Regions from separate parts of the Clostridium ljungdahlii DSM 13528 genome, predicted to be linked through region 4. Evidence: riboswitches for the same ligand, from Rfam matches in the RefSeq annotation. Region 4 holds a riboswitch; each other region holds the start of a gene.
What was found. A riboswitch is a leader RNA that binds a small molecule or an ion and turns the genes downstream of it on or off. The one in region 4 is predicted to bind S-adenosylmethionine.

Region 1 (5,442 bases), 710 kb from region 4:
TCAAATCATAGTATTTGTAAATAATCCTTCAATTTTTCAGGATAAACAATTGATTATTGCAGAAACGGCTATGAAAATCATCACTATTTTTATAACTTTAGCATTAATTTTCATAGTTGTATACTTTGCATCTAATCTATTAAAGTCAATTGGTGATAAGGAAATTGAGTTAAAAAAAGAAAAGCAAAAATTGTTAGATTTATTTGGAAATATAGCTCAAATTTCTGGTACTGTTTTATCATCAAGTGAAAACTTAAGTGCAGCTATTGAAGAACAAACAAGTTCACTTTTGGAAGTTTCAGAGACAAGCCAATCTGTATCAAAAAGTTTTGGTGAAATGCTTGATAAATCAAATAAGAATAAAGAAATATTAAATACTTTATTAAATGCTAATGAGGTTGTTGCTAAAAAAACCAAGGATAGTGAAGATAAAATAAATTACTTTATAAATATTACAGATAAAAATCAGAAATCTTTAAATGATACTCTTTCAATTATTATGGATATAAAAAATAGTATAGAGGATACGTTTAAGTCTACAAAAGATTTAAAGCAAAAATCAAGACAAGTAGATGAGATATTAAATATTATAGGAGATATATCAGAACAAACTAATCTTCTTGCTTTAAATGCATCAATTGAATCAGCAAGAGCAGGTGAAAATGGTAAAGGGTTTGCAGTAGTAGCAGATGAAATAAGAAAATTAGCTGAAGGAACAAAACAATCACTTAATCAAGCAAGTGCAATAGTGGATGAACTAAAAAATAAAATTGATGTAGTTCAAAAACAAATGACGTATAATAGCGAAAAGTCTCAGAACGGTAATAGTATTATTAATGAAACAGTCAGAGGAATAAATGCTATGACTTCCAATTTGAAATTATTTAGTAATAATGTTCTGGATACAAATAACGCTTCTACTACATTATTTACAAAAACTAAAAATGTAGTTCAATTTAATGAAGAAGTATCGAATATGACAAAAGATACAATATCAAAATATGAAATGATAACAGAAACAATATCTCAAAATGCTGCCACCAGTGAAGAAATAGAAGCTAACATTAATGAACTTAGAAATGTTGCTGAAGATATGAATAAACTTATTAAATAGATTTTGGTTATTTCGAATCTATTTATGAAATTGTAGAGATCTATAAAAAATGGAAATGACACTATTTTATTAAAAGGTCATTTCCATTTTTCTATGTTATTGAAGACTATCCAAATTATAAGGTGTCTCTTGATATACATAGTAATTTAGCCAGTTTAGAAATAAAAGGTTGGCATGACTTTTCCAAGTTGCTCTAGGCTGTTTTGCTGTATCATTATGAGGAAAATAATTTTTCGGAATTTCTATGGGCAAATTAGCTGCTACGTCCCTGTCATATTCTGATTTTAATGTTAAGGTATCATATTCAGGATGCCCTGTTACAAAAATTTGACGTCCGCCTTTTGTTGATACTATATAGACTCCGGCATCTTTTGATTCTGAAAGTATTTCTAATTCAGGTACTTTTTCAATATCTTCTTTTTTTACACAGGTATGCCTTGAATGAGGTGCGTAAAATATATCGTCAAATCCTCTAAGTAACTGTGTGTTTTCTTCATTTATTATATGTGCAAAAACACCAAACATTTTTTTATCTAAAATATATTTTGGAATACCAAAATGGTGGTAAAGTCCGGCCTGAGAGCCCCAACATATGTGCAGTGTTGAATACACGTTTTTTTTACTCCAGTCCATTATTTCAGTTAATTCATCCCAATAGTCAACATCTTCAAATTTCAGTTTTTCAACAGGTGCTCCTGTTATTATCATGCCATCAAATTTTCTGCCCTTTATTTCATCAAAAGTTTCATAATACTTGAGAAGATATTGTTCTGAAGTATTTTTTGATCTGTGAGATTTAGGATACATTAATGTTATATCAACTTGAATAGGGGAATTACTAAGCAACCTTAAAAGTTGTACTTCCGTAACGGTTTTAACCGGCATTAGATTCAATATGACTATATTAAGAGGTCTTATATCTTGTTTTAATGCACGTTTTTCATTCATTACAAATATGTTTTCAGCCTTCAGTGTTTTAGAAGCTGGAAGGTCATTGGGTATATTTATTGGCATAAAAAATCCTCCTTTATATATAGGTAGCTTAGGCATCTTCAAAGAAATAACTATTCAGTATGCTAGGATATTTTTTATCAAATGCCTTAATCAAATAAAAATCTTATTTTGCATATTTAAGTAGTGAACAGCTATACAAAGGAATAGGTTAATTTAAATAATTTGTATAATAAAAAAGCTGTTTTCATAAGAAAAACAACTTTTAATACTAATTATATAAACTATTTTCCTTATCTTTCAGAAATAATCTGCTGGAATTAACACCATACATTCAAATGAAAAATGTTGGTTGTCGGGTTTCATAGGGCCAGTCCCTCCGCCACTCTTGATAAGATTTAAATTGATTTTATTTAGTTTATTATATAGTATACTAAAATTAAACTTTTGTCAAATACAAGTATATGAATAAATAAATTGAAAATTCATAACAATGAAGAAAAAGAAATGTTGGTAAATGCTTAATTCTGTGGTACAATAAAAATTAATATGTCATGCTGTTTGTAGTGCTTAGATAGCATGATGTATAAAAGCAATATTCAGTATAATATTAATAAATCAAAGAGGGGGATATTTGATTATGGAATCAAAGTTAGAAAAAAGGTATGGCCTTATTACGGCTATAGCCATGGTTATTGGTATTGTTATAGGTAGTGGTGTATTTTTTAAAGCAGAAAAAGTTTTAACTGCAACAGGTGGAAATCTTACACTTGGCATACTGGCCTGGGTTATAGGTGGTATTATTATGATTTCTTGTGCCTATACTTTTGCTGTAATGGCAACTAAGTATCAATATGTAAACGGTGTAGTGGATTATGCAGAAGCTACTTTGGGCAAAAAATATGCATATTATGTTGGGTGGTTTATGGCACTCATTTACTATCCAACATTGACGTCAGTATTAGCATGGGTTTCCGCTAGATATACTTGTGTATTACTTGGATTCTCAATTACAGGTGGAGAGTGCATGACTATTGCAGGTCTATATTTGATAGCAAGTTTTGCGTTAAATTCACTGTCACCAATTTTAGCAGGTAAATTTCAGGTTAGTACAACTATTATAAAGCTTATTCCACTAGCTTTAATGGCTGTAATTGGAACAGTTGTAGGTGTGGGTAATGGCATGATTGCATATAATTTTACAACAGTAGTAAAGGAAGTCAATACTTCTAATGCATTATTTACAGCTGTTGTTGCTACAGCTTTTGCTTATGAAGGATGGATAATTGCTACAAGTATTAATGCTGAGTTAAAAGATGCAAAGAAAAATCTTCCATTGGCTCTTGTTGGAGGAACTTTTGTAATTATGATTATTTACATACTCTATTATGTAGGGTTAGCTGGAGCAGTAACAAATAAGGTTATGATGGCTGGCGGTGAAGCAGGAGCTAAATTAGCTTTTCAGACAGTTTTTTCATCAGTAGGTGGTTCACTGCTGTTTGTATTTGTTATCATTTCTTGTCTTGGAACTTTAAATGGATTAATGCTTGGATGTACCCGAGGTATTTATTCTTTAGCAGCAAGGAATATTGGACCAAAACCAGATGTATTTAAGCAAGTTGATAATGTAACAAATATGCCTACTAATTCATCTGTATTTGGATTGCTTCTTTGTGGTATATGGTTATTATACTTCTATGGTGCTAACTTAACAAAGCCTTGGTTTGGATTTTTCTCTTTTGATTCTTCCGAATTACCTATAGTTACTATTTATGCATTGTATATTCCTATTTTTGTTATGATGATGAAAAAAGAAAAAGATTTAAACTCATTTAAGAGATTTATAGCACCTATTATTTCTCTAGCTGGATGTGTTTTTATGATAATTGCTGCTTGCTTTTCTCATAAAATGGAGGTTGTTGCATATCTGATCGTTTTTGCAGTTGTAATGATTTTTGGGGCTGCGTTTTCTAAAGAAAAAATTGCGGAATAAGAATAACAATAGAATTGAATGCATAAAAAGCAAAGGGTTAAAGTGTTTAGCCCTTTGTTTTTATATTTTTTTGATATCTATATTAAAAAAGGTATTGACATAAGCATATGTTAGTATTATTATGTTAATAACAAATAGTTAATAACAAGTTTTAAATATGTAGGCGATAATATGGATAAAAAGCAATTTCAAAATCTAAGTTCTATAAATTTAATAATATTTTTAGGAGGAATAAATTATGTTTGGATTTAAATTTATAAAATTTCAACCAAGTGAGTATGTGTTAAAGTATAGGAATGGTAAAATTGTAAGGGAAGGTGCTGGAATATCATTTTATTACTATGTTCCAACCACTTCAATTGTTCTTGTCCCTATTGGAAGTGTGGATTCACCTTTTATTTTTGAAGAAGTTACTTCAGATTTTCAGACGGTTACAGTTCAAGGACAGGTTACTTTCAGAATTGTCGATCAAAAGAAAATTGCAGGAGTTTTAAATTATACATTTGATATGAAGAAAGGAAAGGGATATGTTTCAGATGATCCTCAAAAACTTCCGCAGAGAGTAATAAATATTGTAAGGGTGCTAACTAAAAAGACAATCGAAAATTTAGAACTCAAAGAGGCTATTAAATCAAGTGAAGTACTTGCAAGTGAGATATTGAGTAATATTAAAAAAAGTGAGGAGATAGAACTTCTTGGAATTGAGATACTTGGACTTTCAATATTAAATATCGTTCCAAATAAAGAAACCGCAAGGGCATTAGAAGCTCAGACAAGAGAACAAATCTTGAAAAAAGCAGATGAAGCTATTTATGAGAGAAGAAATGCTTCAATTGAACAGGAAAGACGTGTAAAGGAAAATGAATACAATACGGAGATAGCAGTTGAAAACAAGAAAAAACAAGTTAGAGAAACTCAACTTGAAGCAGAGAGAACTTTCCAGCAAAAGCAAAATGAACTCAAACAAGAAAAGATGAATTTTGAAACTGCACTTGAAGAAAAAAAGAGATCACTTGTCGACATTTCTGTAAAAAATTCAAAAGTTAGAGCTGATGCAAAAGCTTATGAATTGTCAGCTGTTATGAAGTCACTAGAAGGAATAGATTCTAATGTAATACAATCTCTTGCAAGTATTGGAATGCAGCCAAATAAATTAGCAGCACTTGCACTTCAAGAACTAGCAGAGAATGCAGGAAAAATTGGACAGCTCAATATATCACCTGATCTTTTTCAGGAAATACTTAAAGGGAGAAATTAGTTATGATAAGATTAACTGAAAATAAGATAGTTATAATAAAGAGGAAGACAGGACTTGAAGAATTAATTGCAAGATATAATACAATTGAACAAGCAAAGTTTTATATCGAACATCTTGGAAGTGACT
Region 2 (5,442 bases), 610 kb from region 4:
ATAGAAGATGGGAATGAAATTATTATTACACATGGAAACGGTCCACAGATAGGACAGATTATTTTTGCATATGAGAAAGCACAAAGAGAAGATGAATTAAATCCCGTTATGCCTTTCCCTGAATGTGGTGCTATGAGCCAGGGATACATTGGATATCACTTGCAGCAAGCATTAAAACAGGAGTTAAAGAGGAGAGGAATAAGTAAACAGGTTGCAACAGTTATTACACAAGTTGTAGTCGACAAAGACGATTCAGGATTCAAGAATCCTACAAAACCAATTGGGTCATTTTTCACGAGAAAGCAAGCTGAAAAGCTTATGAAAGATAACGGATACTCAATGAAAGAGGATGCAGGCAGAGGCTGGAGACGTGTCGTAGCATCACCAATGCCAAAATCTATTGTGGAAGATGAAATTATTAAAACACTAGTTAAATCAGGACATGTAGTAATAACTGTAGGTGGCGGTGGAGTTCCAGTAATTGAAAAAGATGGCGATACAATTGAAGGAGTTGCAGCTGTTATTGATAAAGATTTTGCGTCAGAAAAAATTGCAGAAATAATTGATGCAGATATTTTGTTAATATTAACTGCAGTTGAGAAGGTTGCAATAAACTTTAATAAAGACAATCAAAAAGACCTATTACAAATGGACACAGAAGATGCTCATAAATATATTGACGAAGGACAATTTGCACCAGGTTCAATGTTACCTAAAGTAAGGGCTGCTGTCATGTTTGCTGAATCAAAGAAAGGAAGACGAACTATTATAACTTCTCTTGAAAAAGTTAAAGAAGCACTTCATGGTAAAACGGGAACAGTAATAACTAATAAGTAGTAGAAATTAAAAAATAAACCGGTGATTTCAATGCTAAATGAAATTACTGGTTTTACTTAATGAAATAAAAAGCAATTGGTAAGTATTATGTTAAGGAGAGCGGGAATATGAAAATTAAAACTGTATCTGTATTAGGTACTGGAACGATGGGACATGGAATAGCATTATTGTGTGCCCAAGCAGGATTAGATGTATTATTGTATGGAAGGTCGGATAAAAGTTTAAACAAAGGAATGAAAAATATAGAATCAAGTTTAAAACTTTTTAAGGAAAAAGGTAAATTTCATAACAAACAACCAGAAGAAATTCTATGTAAAATAAAAGTTGTTAAAACAATTATAGAGGCAGCTCAAAGTGCTGATTTAGTAATTGAATGTTTAGCAGAAAATTTAGAGCTTAAACAAGATATTTTTAAAGAGTTAGATGAAATTTGCCCTAACAATATAATTTTATCGAGTTGTACGTCAGGATTATTACCAACAGATATAGCTAAGAATACAAAGCATCCGGAAAGAGTAGTAGTTGCTCATTTTTGGAATCCACCACAATTAATTCCTCTTGTAGAGGTGGTGCCTGGTAAAAGAACATCAGATGAAACAATGAAAATAACTATGGAATGGGTTGAATTTATAGGCAAAAAAGCTATTAGAATGGAGAAAGAATGTCAAGGCTTTATTGGAAATCGACTTCAGCATGCACTTTTAAGAGAGGCTTTATATATAGTAGAACAGGAATGGGCAAAACCAGAAGAGGTTGATAAGGCTATTGAATATGGGCTTGGAAGAAGACTACCTATTACAGGACCAATTTGCACTGCAGATTTAGCAGGGCTTGACACAGTTAATTCAATAGCTTCTTATTTATTAAAAGATCTTTGCAATTCAAATGAGCCTTCCAAATTAATTAAAAGCAAAGTTAAAAATGGAGAATTAGGAAGTAAGAGCGGACAAGGATTCTACAATTGGGCACCAGATACTTTAGAAAAGAAACAGAAAGAACGGGCAGAATTGCTATTTTATTTTCTAGAAAGAGATAAAGAAAAATTTATGTTGACAAACAAATAAATATAGTTTACACTATAGTACAATTAAACAAATAAATTTCTTATCAAGAGAGGCAGAGGGACTGGCCCTATGATGCCCGACAACCTGAATTTATATTCAAGGTGTTAATTCCAGCAGGTAAAACCTGACAGATGAGAAACAAGAGGACATAACTTCCTGAAGTTTCTAACAGGAAGTTTTTTTATTTTTAATAAGACATGTTAAATATTTTAATATGACTCATTACTCTTTGAGCACTCATCCGATTTTAAAATAAGAAGTTTTATTTAAAATAATGTATTAAATGTCTATTGGTTGACTAGACAAACTAGAGGTCAAGTTTCATTTATTTACATAGAAAAGTTTTGAGGGCAAGATTTTTCTATGGTGTGAAACCTGGCCTTTTTTTATCCGATGACTACCTGCTCTAATACTACCCTCTTATCCAAGTGGGAGTAAAGAGCAGCTACGTCTCTGGATAACGAGTTCTAAGCATAAGATGGAGTTAAAACTCCATCTTATGCCAAGAACTTTGTTTATTTAAATAATCAATGGACTAAGATGCAGTTAAGTAAAAATTTATTGGAGGATGATAGAAATGGGAAGATTATTTACATCAGAATCAGTGACAGAAGGTCATCCAGATAAGATTTGTGATCAAATAGTGGAATATGAAGGTGAAAAACCTGTAAGAGTGGATACTGTATTAATTTCTTCTCAACATGATGAGAATATAACTCATGATAAAATTGAAAAAGATTTGATAGAATTCGTTATTAAAAGTGTAATACCACATAAATTTATTGATTCAAATACAAGATATCTTGTAAATCCAACAGGAAGATTTGTAAAAGGAGGCCCTGAAACCGACTCAGGTCTTACAGGTAGAAAGATAATAGTTGATACCTATGGAGGATATGGAAGACATGGTGGTGGTGCATTTTCTGGAAAAGATCCAACGAAAGTTGATAGATCAGGAGCCTATGCTGCAAGATGGGTAGCAAAGAATTTAGTAGCAGCAGGAGCTGCAGATAAAATAGAAGTAGAAATTGCTTATGCCATAGGAGTTGCAAGACCGGTATCAATTAGTGTAGATACTTTTAATACAGAAAAGATTAGCAAAGATAAAATATTAGAAATTATAAATAAACTTTTTGATTTAAGACCTGGGGCAATTATAAGAGATCTGGATTTAAGGAGACCTATATATAAAAAAACAGCTGCTTATGGCCATTTCGGGAGAACTGATATAGATCTTCCTTGGGAAAGACTTGATAAAGTTAATGAAATAAAAAAAGAATTGGATAGTAGTTTATCCTTAAAAATTTAGTTGATCAGAAAACTGAAGGCTAAAGTAATTTAAATATTGCTTTGGCCTTTTTTATCCGATCGCTACCATTGCTAACACTCCCATTTTTTCAAAGCGGGGGATAAGCACTGCTACGCGCCTGGATAAGTTCTTCTAAGGTTCAGATGGAGAAAAGGTATTCCTTATAAGCAAACTCCACCTGAATCTAAGAATCACTTGATGTAGAAAAGGAGATAATAAAATATGAGTAAAGAGCTTGCAACAAAATCTATTAGTGAAAAGACACTTACGCATCCTTGTTATAATTGTATTGCCCATAAATATGCAAGAATGCATATACCTGTGGCTCCAAAGTGTAATGTAAGTTGTAATTTTTGTAACAGAAAATATGATTGTGTAAATGAAACCAGACCTGGAGTAACAAGTGAAGTGCTAACACCTGAAGGAGCTAGAGACAAATTTAAAATAGTGAGGGATAAGGTAAGAAATTTGACAGTAGTAGGTATAGCAGGGCCTGGCGATCCTCTTGCAAATTTTGATGAGACTAAAAAATCCATAGAATTAATAAAGAAAGAATCAAAAGATATTACTTTTTGTCTTTCAACTAATGGTTTAATGCTTCCTTTTTATGCAGACAAATTAATAGAATTAGGAGTTACACATTTAACTGTAACTATAAATGCAGTTGATCCTAAAATAGGTGGAAAAGTATATAAATTTGTAAACTATTTAGGAGATACTTTTGTTGGAGAAGAGGCAGGAAGAGTACTTTTAAATAATCAATTGTCAGGACTTAAATATGCTGCACAAAAAGGAATAGTATGCAAAGTAAATATAGTTATGATAAAGGGAATTAATGATCTGCATATCCCTGAAATAGTAAAGAAAGTTAAGGAATGTGGAGCATATATGACGAATATTATGCATCTTATACCTGTTAAGGAAAGTGTATTTGAGAATAATCCTACAGTAACTGAAGTGGAATTGAATGATATGAGAAGAGATTGTGAGTTAACATTAAAACAGATGTATCACTGCAGGCAGTGCAGGGCAGATGCTATAGGAACCTTGGATAATGATGTATCAGGCGAGTTTAGAGAAAGCACAGAAAGCTCACAAAACAGTGAAAACAACTTAGAGGATAAAAATGTAATTCAATTGAAAAGCCATAAGTATAGGTTTGCTGTTGCAAGCAAATCAGGTGTAAGTATAGATGAACATTTTGGACATGCAACAGAATTTTATATATATGATGTGATAAATGATGAAATCAAATTTAAAGAAAAGAGAAAGGTAAATAGATACTGCAGTGGGGGATATGATTGTGGAGAACATGAAGATAGAATAGAAAATATAATAAAAAGTGTAATTGACTGTAACGCAGTACTTGTGGTTAGAGCAGGATTTGAACCTATAGATAGACTACATGAAAAGGGAATAAGATTATTTCAAATGTACCAGGAAATAAATGAAGGTATAAGAAAAGCTGCAAAATTACTTAAAAAAGATGAGTAAAATAATTATTAGTTGACTGGAAAACCAGAGGCTAAATAGAATTTACATTTTATTTAGCCTCTATTTTTTTATTTTTAAATTGGGAGGAATATATAAATGAGACAAATAGCTATTTATGGAAAAGGTGGAATAGGTAAATCTACAACTACACAAAATTTAACTGCAGGTTTATCTGAAATAGGAAAAAAGATTATGGTAGTTGGATGTGATCCAAAGGCAGATTCTACAAGGCTGCTTTTGGGAGGACTTGCACAGAGGACAGTACTTGATACGTTGAGAGAAGAAGGTGAAGATGTAGATTTAAATTATATATTAAAAGAAGGCTTTAATGGTATAAAATGTGTAGAATCAGGAGGACCTGAACCGGGGGTAGGATGTGCAGGAAGAGGTATCATAACTTCCATAAACATGCTTGAAAGACTTGGAGCATATACAGAAGATCTGGATTATGTTTTTTATGATGTTTTAGGTGATGTTGTATGCGGAGGGTTTGCTATGCCAATTCGTGAAGGAAAAGCAAAAGAAATATATATCGTGGCCAGCGGTGAAATGATGGCACTGTATGCAGCAAATAATATATCAAAGGGAATAAAAAAGTATGCAAATAAAGGAGGAGTTAGACTAGGTGGAATCATATGCAACAGCAGAAAGGTAGACAATGAAAAAGAGCTTTTGGAGGCATTTGCAGAGGAACTAGGTACACAGCTTATTTATTTTGTACCAAGGGATAATGTAGTT
Region 3 (5,442 bases), 1.3 Mb from region 4:
AAAGAAAGTTACGGCAGTTCACAAGGCTAATATAATGAAACTTTCAGATGGACTTTTTTTAAAAACAGCTGAAAAAGTAGCGGAAAAATATAAAGGTATTCAATTTGAAAGTGTAATAGTAGATGCTATGAGTATGAAACTTGTACTCAATCCAGAGGACTATGATGTACTTGTTATGCCTAATTTATATGGAGATATTTTATCAGATATGGCATCAGGACTTATAGGCGGGCTTGGATTAGTACCAGGGGCTAATATAGGAGAAGATGCAGCAGTGTTTGAAGCTGCCCATGGTTCGGCTCCGGATATTGCAGGACAGAATAAAGCAAATCCAACGGCTATAATACTTTCGGGAGTTATGATGCTTAACTATTTAGGTGAAACAGAAGCGGCAAATAAAATTGAGATAGCTATAGAATCTGTACTTAGAGAAGGTAAATATTTAACAGAGGATTTAGGAGGAAATGCTACTACTACTGTATTTACTAAAGCTATTATAGAGAAAATTGAAAATTGTAATTAAGTATACTTAATTTTTTTAGTTGAAAGTTGATAGTGGATAATTGTCAACTTTCAACTATTTAAAATCATACATAGGGCTGACATACTAATTAATTAGTAGTCAGCCCATTATTTATGGGTTAAAATAATATAAAAATTATGGGAGTCAAATTAAATTAATTTATCAAGCTTTTGCAAGAGCCTGATCCAAATCGTATATAATGTCATCAATATTTTCCACACCTATTGAAAGCCTTATAAGGTCTGGAGTAACTCCAGCAGCTTTTTGTTGTTCTTCATTTAACTCTGCATGAGTTGTACTTGCAGGGTGAATTACTAATGATTTTGCATCTGCTACATTTGCAAGTAAGGAGAACAATTTAACGCTGTTTATAAATTTCTTTCCTGCTTCAGATCCACCTTTTATTCCAAAGGTAAATATTGAACCTGCCCCTTTTGGAAGGTATTTCTTAGCTAATTCTTTGTATGGACTTCCATCAAGTTCAGGATAGTTTACCCATGCAACTTTTGGATGTTTACTTAAAAATTCAACTACTTTTCGTGTATTTTCTACATGTCTCTCTACTCTAAGAGAAAGTGATTCAAGTCCAAGTAAGAAATAAAAAGCACTTTGTGGACTTAGTGTTGCGCCTGTGTTTCTTAAAAGTTGTACTCTGGCTTTTGTAGCAAAAGCTGTAGGTCCAAGATCTGCATATACAAGCCCATTATAGCTTTCATCAGGTGTTGTAAAGTCAGGAAATTTTCCGCTTGCTGCCCAGTCAAATTTTCCACCATCTACTATAATTCCGCCTAAAGTAGTCCCGTGACCACCTATAAATTTAGTTGCAGAATGAACAACTACGTCTGCACCATATTCTATAGGTCTTACTAGATAAGGAGTTCCAAAAGTATTATCTATAATAAGAGGAATTTTGTTTTCATGGGCTATGTTTGCTACAGCTTCTATATCCAAAACATTGATTCTAGGGTTACCTATTGTTTCTGCATAAACTGCTTTAGTTTTATCTGTAATAGCTTTTCTGATGTTTTCAGGGTCATCGGGATCTACAAAAGTTACATCAATTCCTAACTTTTTCAAGGTTACTGAAAACAATTCATAAGTTCCACCATAAAGTGTGCTAGCTGCAACTATATTGTCTCCTGCACTTGCTACATTTAATACAGCGTAAAGTATTGCTGCAAGTCCGGAAGATGTAGCAAGGCCTGCGCTGCCGCCTTCAAGGGCTGCTACTCTTTGTTCAAATACGTCTTCTGTTGGGTTCATTATTCTGGCATAAACATTTCCTGGTTTTTTAAGCTGGAAAAAGTCTGCGGCTTCATCGGCATCTTTAAATACAAAGGATGTAGTCTGGTAAATTGGAACTGCTCTTGCACCTGTAGTTGGGTCAGGCACCTGGCCTGCATGTACTTGTAATGTTTCAAATCCTAATTTTCTTTCTTCACTCATTTTTTCGTCCTCCTAATACCTTTTAATATTTTGAGCGAAACTTCTATAACCTGGCAGAATAAAAAAATCTTCTTGTAAGATAAGTTACAAGAAGATTCTATCTTCATGCTTCTCATCTTTCAGGTTAACACCTGCTGGAATTAGCACCGTTGAATGAAAATGATCATTCAGGTTGCCGGGCATCATAGGGCCAGTCCCTCTGCCACTCTGGATAAGAAGTTCCGTATTCGATTGAGAAAATCATACCAGACATAGATAAGGTTTGTCAATAGAAAAATAAAAAAATATTTAGAAAATTTTATCTGATGGCTACCTACTGTAATACTCCCACGCGCTCTGTGAAAGCGACTATCATCAAATCAAAGATTTGAGATATCTGCTTTTCCCACTAAGTAAGATTCATTGATATTACGAATTATAGTAAAATAGTCATGTAAATAGTATTGACAATTGATAGTTAAAGTATTAATATTAAAGCACTTTTATCACGAGAGGTGGAGGGACTGGCCCAGTGAAACCCAACAACCGGCACTAAAGTGCATCGGTGCTAATTCCTGCAGAATAAAACGAATTCTGAAAGATAAGGAAAGTTGATTTTGTCAAATTTAAAGCTGCTTTTCTGATTGAAGGGCAGCTTTTTTAGTTAATAGTTAAAAATGAAAAATTAATAGTTAGTGAGCGAAAGCTGAGTAAATAAATATTAATTCTAAATAATATTATTGTATATTTATACAATATTAAATAATTTAGATGTATTGTATAAAATTTGTTTAAAGTTTAAAATTTTATACAAGAAGTAATGGATTAAATAATTTGAACATGAAACTTGTATTTGAAAAAGGAGTGCAGCAAATGTTATTTAAAGATTTATTAAATAAGTTTAGTAACAAATTTGTTTTTTTTGATGGAGCTATGGGAACCATGCTTCAAAGAGCAGGACTTAAAGTAGGTGAACTTCCAGAAACATTAAATATAACAAATTCAGAGATTATAAGAAAAGTACATAGGGAATATTTAAACGCAGGATCAGATATCATAATAACAAATACTTTTGGTGCTAATGAACTTAAGTATAGTTCTTCTGATTATACAATAAAAGATGTAATTACAGCTGGAGTAAAAATTGCAAAGGAAGAGGCAAAGGATAAATTAGTAGCACTTGATATAGGACCTACAGGACAAGTTATGGAGCCTACAGGAAGTTTAAGTTTTGAATCTGCATATGAATTATTTAAAAGTCAAGTAATTATAGGGGAAAAAGCGGGAGCAGATATAATTCTAATAGAAACTATGTCTGATTTGTACGAAGCAAAGGCAGCTATTCTTGCGGCAAAAGAAAATAGTTCTCTTCCAATATTTTGTACAATGACTTTCCAGCAGGATGGAAGAACTCTAATGGGAACAGATCCAAAAACTATGGTATTTGTGCTTGAATCGTTGGGGGTGGATGCCCTTGGAGTGAATTGTTCCTTGGGACCGGGAGAATTGCAAGATATTGTAGATGAAATCTTAAAGTATTCTTCTATACCCGTTATAGTTCAGCCTAATGCAGGACTCCCAAAGTATGATGGCGAAAATACGATTTATGATATAACTTCAGATGAATTTGCAGAAAATGTAGTGATTATGGCAAAAAAAGGAGTTAGGTTTTTTGGAGGATGTTGTGGAACAAGTCCTGAATTTATAAAAACTATGGTAAAAAGTTTGAAAAATATAGTACCTTTAGATATAAAAGAAAAAAATTATACCACAGTGTGTTCAGCCAGGGATACTGTGTTCCTAGGTAATAGGATAAAATTTATAGGGGAGAGAATTAATCCTACAGGTAGAGATATTTATAAGAAAGAGCTTAAGGAAGGAAAGGTAAATTTTATACAGAAAGAAGCAGTGAAGCAAAAAGAAGAAGGAGCACATATACTTGGGCTTAATGTAGGACTACCTGAGATTAATGAAGTTCAAACTATGAAAGAAGCAGTAAAAGCAATACAAAAAGTAGTACAATTACCTATAGATATAGACAGTCCAAATCCTAAAGTGTTAGAGGCTGGAGTTAGAGTTTATAACGGTAAACCTATAATAAATTCAGTAAATGGTAGAAAAAAGTGCATGGAAGAAGTATTTCCAATAGTAAAGAAGTATGGAGGCTGTGTTATAGCCTTAACTATAGACGAAAATGGAATACCTGATACTGCAGAGGGTAGGGTAAAGATTGCAGAAAAGATAATCAAAACTGCCGAAAACTATGGAATCAAGAGAAAGGATATAATAGTTGATTGTCTTACGCTAACTGCATCTGCTCAACAAAAGGAAGTGCTTGAGACAATAAAGGCCATAAAGATTCTAAAGGAACAATTTGGAGTAAAGACTACTCTTGGTGTAAGTAATATATCCTATGGACTACCTAGAAGATGTATATTAAATAGAACTTTTCTTGCACTTGCTCTTCAGGCAGGACTTGACTTGCCAATAATAAATACAGCAGACAAAGGCGTGAAAGATATTATTTCAGCTTTTGAGGTTTTAACAAACATAGATAAAGAAGGAAAGGAATATGTAAAAAAATATAGCGGTAAATCTGAAGGTGAAAAAGCAAAATGGGGAAGCGATATTCCTAATTCAGGTGAAAATGATAAAAATCTAAAACAGACCATTATTGATGGAATGGAAGAGGAAGCAGTAGAGTTAACTTGTAAGCTTTTGAAAAGTAAGAAGGCAGTAGATATAGTAAATTCTTATATAATTCCAGCGTTAGATGAGGTAGGTGTACAATATGAGAACAAGGATATATTTTTACCACAGTTAATACAATCAGCTGAAACTGTAAAACAAGCTTTTGAAATAATAAAGAAAGATATGCTTAAAAGTGGCGAAAATAAGATATCCAGGGGAAAAATAATACTTGCTACTGTTAAAGGAGATATACATGATATAGGAAAAAATATAGTTAAAGTGCTTTTGGAGAATTATGGATTTGAAGTTATAGATTTGGGAAGAGATGTAGATATTAGTGAAGTAGTAGATGCTATAATAAAAAATAACGTAAAGTTAGTAGGACTCAGTGCACTTATGACAACCACCGTAAGTAATATGAAAAAGACTATAGATGCTATAAGAGATAAGGGGCTTCAATGTAAAGTTGTAGTAGGTGGAGCAGTATTAAATCAAAATTATGCAGATATGATAGGTGCAGATTATTATGCTAAGGATGCTAGAGAAACTGTAAAGATAGCAGAAGAATTATTTTCAGTTTAGGATAAACAGAGTTCTTGGCATCAGATGGAGTTTTGACTCCACCTAATGCTTAGAAATCGTTATCCAGGGACATAGCTGCTCTTTACTCCCACTTGGAGAAGTGGAAGTATTAGAGCAGGTAGTCATCGGATAAAAATAATTTTTATGGAATATTTAATGTGTTTAATATACAATAATATGTAAGAGAGACAATATCAAAATAGATTTTGGGAGATATAAAA
Region 4 (5,442 bases):
TGTTTGTTATTAAGTTATGATCTAACAAGAACTTTTGCGTTTCATCTAATCTTTTTATTGTATCTTGATTTATCTCCGTTTGTAATACATTAAAATTAGGTGATTCACCACTGTATTGTTGTTTTACAGCCTCCAAACTTAAGCCAGCTTTAGTTAACAATTTATAACTCTCCTCTGGATTTGATTTAAAGTAGTTTCTTGCTTCAATCAACGCTTTGTCTATAGCAACAGGTACTTTGGAATTTTGCTTAATATAACTATCTCTAGCAACTACAATACTCTGAGCACTTATTTCTGGATACTGTCTTGAACTTACAATATTCCTTGCTACTTTTTTAACAGCAGTTAATTGAAGTGCTGAATCGTCTGTTAATACAAGTGCATCTAAATTTCCTGAAATAAGTGAAGATTCTGCATCTGTAGTAACATTTACAAGCTGTACGTCTTTATCTGAAAGTCCACTTTTACTTAATATTTCTAATAAAAATTTCTGAGCATATGTTCCCTTTGCAAATCCTATTTTTTTACCTTTAAGATCTTCTACTGTCTTTATTTTAGAATTATTTTGTACAACAATAGTAGAATAAATTTTATTTTGACTTATTCCAATTAAATCTGTTTGCACTCCTTTTGACTTTAACACAACTCCAGGAAAATCTGCATATACTGCAATATCTATTTTATTACTAGTAAGTGCTTCATTTACTGCAGGGCCTTGTCCTGAAAAAGGATTATATTCTACTGTATAACCTATTTTTTTTAATTGTTCCTTAAAAAACTTTTTTTGCTGTGCTATAGCAGCTGCTCCACCTAAAGAATATTGACTTCCAGGATATCCTATTCTAACAACTTTCTTTTCACTATCATTTGTTGAATTACTTGAACTGACTCCACCTTTAGAACATGCTGTAAGTGTAAATATAAAGATCCCTGCAAAAATTACTGATAATAGTTTTTTTTTCATTTATTTATCCTCCAATTTATATAAATTTTAACTATACTAAATTACATAATCCGATACAACGTTATTTTCTACAAAAAATTCACTAAATACATGTTTCCTAAGTACAGAAAAATTATGACTATTTCTATCTCTAGGTCTCGCAATTTCAACAGGTAAGACTTTTTTTATTTTTCCAGGTCTTGAAGACATTATCACAATCCTATCACCTAAATATATAGCTTCATCAATGTCGTGAGTAACCAATATCATAGTAGTTTTTTCTTTTTCCCAAATCTTTAAGATTTCTCTTTGCATTTGTATCCTTGTAAGTGCATCTAATGCACCAAAGGGTTCATCTAAAAGTAAAACTTCAGGTTTATGAACCAACGCCCTTGCAATAGCGGCTCTCTGTGCCATTCCTCCAGATAGTTGATGAGGATATGCATTTTCAAATCCCTTTAATCCAACTAGTTCAATATGGTCCAGCACAAGCTTTTCTTTCTCATCATTAGAAACATCATATAGTCCAAAAGATATATTGTCTTTAATCGTAAGCCATGGCAGAAGCCTGTGATCCTGAAAGACCATTCCAACTTTTGTACCAGGTTCACTTATTTCTCCGCCATTTAAAGTTACAGACCCAATATTATGCTCAACAAGTCCTGCTATAATTTTAAGCAATGTACTCTTCCCACACCCACTATGCCCAACAATACTTATAAATTCTCCTTTTCCAATATGTATATTTATATTTTTAAGAATTTCTATTTCTTTATAATTAACCGTATAACTCTTATCTAAATTTTTTATAATTAAATCTCTATCATTTTCTTCCAAAGTGTACACCTCCTATTAATTATTAGAGTCTTTCCCATCTAGATGCAAAATGTGCTATTTTTCTAAGAATAGTATCCATCAAAACTCCAACTACACCTATTACTATAATTCCAACTATTACAACATCAGACTGCATTAAGCTTCTTGCATCATTTATTCTATAACCTATACCTGAACTTGAAGCTATCATCTCAGCTGCCACTACTGACATCCATGAAGCTCCTGCTCCAAGTCTCAACCCAACAAATATAGATGGAATCGCAGATGGAAGATATACCTTTTTAAACAAATCTACTTTCTTTATCTTATATAATCTTGCTACTTCAAGATACTGCTTTGGGGTATTTTGAATACCATTTATAGTATTTAGTAATATAGAGAAAAAAGCTCCCATTGCTATCATAATAACTTTTGAAGTTTCACCTATTCCAAACCAAAGTATAAACAATGGTATCCATGCCAATGGTGGTATTTGCCTTATTCCATTAAAAACTATAGTAAAAAATTTATTTGTTTTCTCTGAAATTCCCATACTTATTCCCATACTTATACCCAATGTAACTGCAATAAAATATCCTTTAAATACTCTAAACAAGCTTGTAGCCAAATCATTTATTAATTGTCCACTTTTTATCTGTGAAATAAATGATTTTATTACATCTTCAATAGATGGAAGTAATATAGATGAAACTATTTGTAATCTACTAATCAATTCCCATGTAACTAAAATTAAAATAGGAAATAATAGATAATTAATAATTTCTTTTGTCAATTTAGTATGTCCATTCTTTTTATACTTGATTGTTTTAGTATCATCTCTATTAATATCAGTTTCCATATTCAAATCCTCCTTATTTAAACTTTATGGTTATTAATTCAACTATACTTATTACTAATTTGGTAATAAGTAATAACAAAAAAGCCAAGCTTCAACAAACTTAGAAAATCCACTAAAAACGAAAAAGTGTTTTCCAGTTCAAATGAAACTTGACCTCTAGTTTTTCTAGTCAGCCAACTAAAATATTAAATTTACCTATTAAAAAACTTCCTATGGAGAAACCACAGGAAGTTACATTCTCATGTTTCTCATCTTTCAGGTTATCCCTGCTGGAATTAGCACCATTGAATATAAAATATTCAGGTTGCCGGACATCATAGGGCCAGTCCCTCCGTCTCTCTCGATAAGAAGTTATTCAATTAATTTATACATATGATATAACTTTTAAAATACTTTGTCAACATGAAATTTAAATTTTTTACTTTATAGTCTGTTTAACTCTTGTAAATAATCTTTTAAATCATGTAACTTTATATATATTCCACTACAATCAAGACTACGGAAATCAACCATGGAATAAGAATTATACTTTGAACTATAATAAGGATATCTTAGATTATTATGCAACTGTTGAAATTTAATATCTTGAAGGACATATTTATTCAATTGTTCTTTTATTTGTTGTTGAATATTTTTATCAGGACTTATAATATCTATTAAGAATTCAATAGCACTTTCAATTGAATGAGTTTGATTTCTCTTTCTAAAGTAATCAAGTTTTGGATCAACTAATCTGAAGATTTTGGCACGAATATATTTTTCCATTGCTTGTATAAAAAAATAAATGGCATGTCTATATTCGCATCTTTCCATTAAAATATTTCCAACTTCCTCATCTTTTTTGGCTAGCATATAATATTCATTTGAAACATCAATATTATGACGAATATTTCCTAGATACATATATTTTCCTCCATAAAATATTTATTTTTACGAAAATTATATCATCTTATCTGCTTTACATAAATACTTAATAATTCTTAAGCAAACTTAATAAGTAAAAAAAGAAACACAAATTATAAAATGTGTCTCTTTAATATATCATAATACATTGTCATTTAGGAAAAATATATTTTCCATAGGCAAAAGTGCTGCCCCATATACAGCTGCATTTTCCCCAAGATTTGAAAACATCACATTACACTGACTCTCATCATAAAAACTGTTATCCGTAAATATCTTTTTAATTAGTTCTTTTTCTATGAAATCCTTATAGGGAAATATTTCACCACCTATAAGTATATTTTTAGGATCTAATGTCAATATTATATTTTTAATACCTTCAGCTAAAAAATCAACATATGTATTCAATACTGCTTTTGCTTTTAAATCCATTTCACTTTTCTTTAAAAAATCGTCCAAGTTTCCATTTACATCATTAAATGCTTCCCTGTATGCACCAAGTAGTGCCTTTTTAGAAGCATATAGCTCCCAACATCCTTTTCTTCCACAATTGCACCTTTTTCCATCTTTTACGATAGCCATATGTCCAAATTCACCTGCACGTTTATTAAATCCCTTATATACGTTATTTGCTATAACTACACCTGTTCCAATACCTTCTGTAATAGATATAAAAACAAGACTATTTTTTGCATCATTAAAATTAATAAATGTCTCTGCATAAGCTGATGCATTTGCTTCGTTTTCTATAAAAATGGGAAATTTGAAATACCTCTCAAATTTTTTAAAAGATACATTTTTAAAGCCCAAATTAGGTACATTTTTTAATAGGAGTTCTTTTTCATTTACCGTACCAGGTAGGGAAAATCCTATTCCCAGTATTTTATCCGGTGAAATATTAAAATTATTCACCAAATATTCAATAGCCTCTGCCGTTTTAGAAATCACATCAGTAAAATCATATAATTTTTCTGGCATACTAAAGTCTATTTCATGTATTATTTTAAAATTCAAATTTGTAAGTATAATTTTCACCTTATCTTTTGTAATCCACACTCCAAAAGAATATCTGCTGTCTGGCAGGAATTTGAGAATCGTAGGCTTCCTGCCGCCAGTTGACTCTGCAACTCCAGCTTCCTCCAAAAAACCCTGTTCTATAAGCTCATTGCTGTTACTTATAACTGTTGGAATGCTTATATTAAGTTTTTGGGATATTTCCTGCTTTGTAAGTTTATTATTTCTATATAACAAGTTTAATATTTTTTTCTGATTTAATATTCTTATTGTTTCTTGATCTACTGATTTTAATCTACTCATCTTAGTACCACCAATCAAATTTGAAATTATATCTATAATAATTTAATTATATCATTACTGTATGTAATTTTTAAGTAAACATTGTAAACAAGTATAAATTCGTGGATTTTTCTTTATATAAAATGGGTGTTGATGATTTTACACATCAACACCTAAAATTGTAGTTAATAAACATTTTAAATAATCTTTTTAACTAACTTTCTTTCCTTGTTCACCAGCACGTACTCTAAGAGTAGTTTCAATTTCTTCAAGTGATCGATTACGTGTTTCAAACACTTTGTAATGAACAAACCAAATTGCCGCAAAACAAATAACACCATAACCTATGAACAAATTACCAGTGCCAAAGAAACTTAATAATGTTGGAAATGTTAATGACACTACAGCATTAGAAGCCCAGTTAACTACACTGCCAAATGAATTACCTAATCCACGAATGTTTAATGGGAATACTTCACCAATCATAACCCACATTACAGGTCCCCAGGTAGCTGAGAAGAAAGCAATGTAAACGGTTAATGCAATAACACAAATAATTGAACCAATAAATGAGCCATTAGACAATTTCATTGAGAAGCTCATAATTAATAAAGAGACACCCATT

Region 1: another riboswitch for S-adenosylmethionine. It lies ahead of metA (homoserine O-acetyltransferase MetA); the one in region 4 lies ahead of CLJU_RS08990 (ABC transporter permease).
Region 2: another riboswitch for S-adenosylmethionine. It lies ahead of metK (methionine adenosyltransferase); the one in region 4 lies ahead of CLJU_RS08990 (ABC transporter permease).
Region 3: another riboswitch for S-adenosylmethionine. It lies ahead of CLJU_RS03270 (homocysteine S-methyltransferase family protein); the one in region 4 lies ahead of CLJU_RS08990 (ABC transporter permease).

Annotation. Positions count from the first base shown of each region.
Region 1 covers NC_014328.1:2,692,593-2,698,034, reverse strand. Annotated here, with positions in the region: gene CLJU_RS11975 (methyl-accepting chemotaxis protein) at 1-1,114, shown strand, start outside; gene metA (homoserine O-acetyltransferase MetA) at 1,211-2,128, opposite strand; SAM riboswitch class I at 2,356-2,463, opposite strand; gene CLJU_RS11965 (APC family permease) at 2,706-4,058, shown strand; gene CLJU_RS11960 (SPFH domain-containing protein) at 4,297-5,316, shown strand; gene CLJU_RS11955 (diacylglycerol kinase catalytic domain-containing protein) at 5,319-5,442, shown strand, end outside.
Region 2 covers NC_014328.1:2,589,180-2,594,621, reverse strand. Annotated here, with positions in the region: gene arcC (carbamate kinase) at 1-837, shown strand, start outside; gene CLJU_RS11585 (3-hydroxyacyl-CoA dehydrogenase family protein) at 945-1,901, shown strand; SAM riboswitch class I at 1,939-2,039, shown strand; gene metK (methionine adenosyltransferase) at 2,470-3,210, shown strand; gene nifB (nitrogenase cofactor biosynthesis protein NifB) at 3,433-4,704, shown strand; gene nifH (nitrogenase iron protein) at 4,801-5,442, shown strand, end outside.
Region 3 covers NC_014328.1:730,497-735,938, forward strand. Annotated here, with positions in the region: gene CLJU_RS03260 (isocitrate/isopropylmalate dehydrogenase family protein) at 1-523, shown strand, start outside; gene CLJU_RS03265 (O-acetylhomoserine aminocarboxypropyltransferase/cysteine synthase family protein) at 686-1,969, opposite strand; SAM riboswitch class I at 2,079-2,187, opposite strand; SAM riboswitch class I at 2,449-2,556, shown strand; gene CLJU_RS03270 (homocysteine S-methyltransferase family protein) at 2,822-5,221, shown strand.
Region 4 covers NC_014328.1:1,980,921-1,986,362, reverse strand. Annotated here, with positions in the region: gene CLJU_RS09000 (ABC transporter substrate-binding protein) at 1-964, opposite strand, end outside; gene CLJU_RS08995 (ABC transporter ATP-binding protein) at 1,001-1,780, opposite strand; gene CLJU_RS08990 (ABC transporter permease) at 1,803-2,618, opposite strand; SAM riboswitch class I at 2,864-2,968, opposite strand; gene CLJU_RS08985 (HEPN domain-containing protein) at 3,042-3,521, opposite strand; gene CLJU_RS08980 (ROK family transcriptional regulator) at 3,660-4,838, opposite strand; gene CLJU_RS08975 (sugar porter family MFS transporter) at 5,028-5,442, opposite strand, start outside.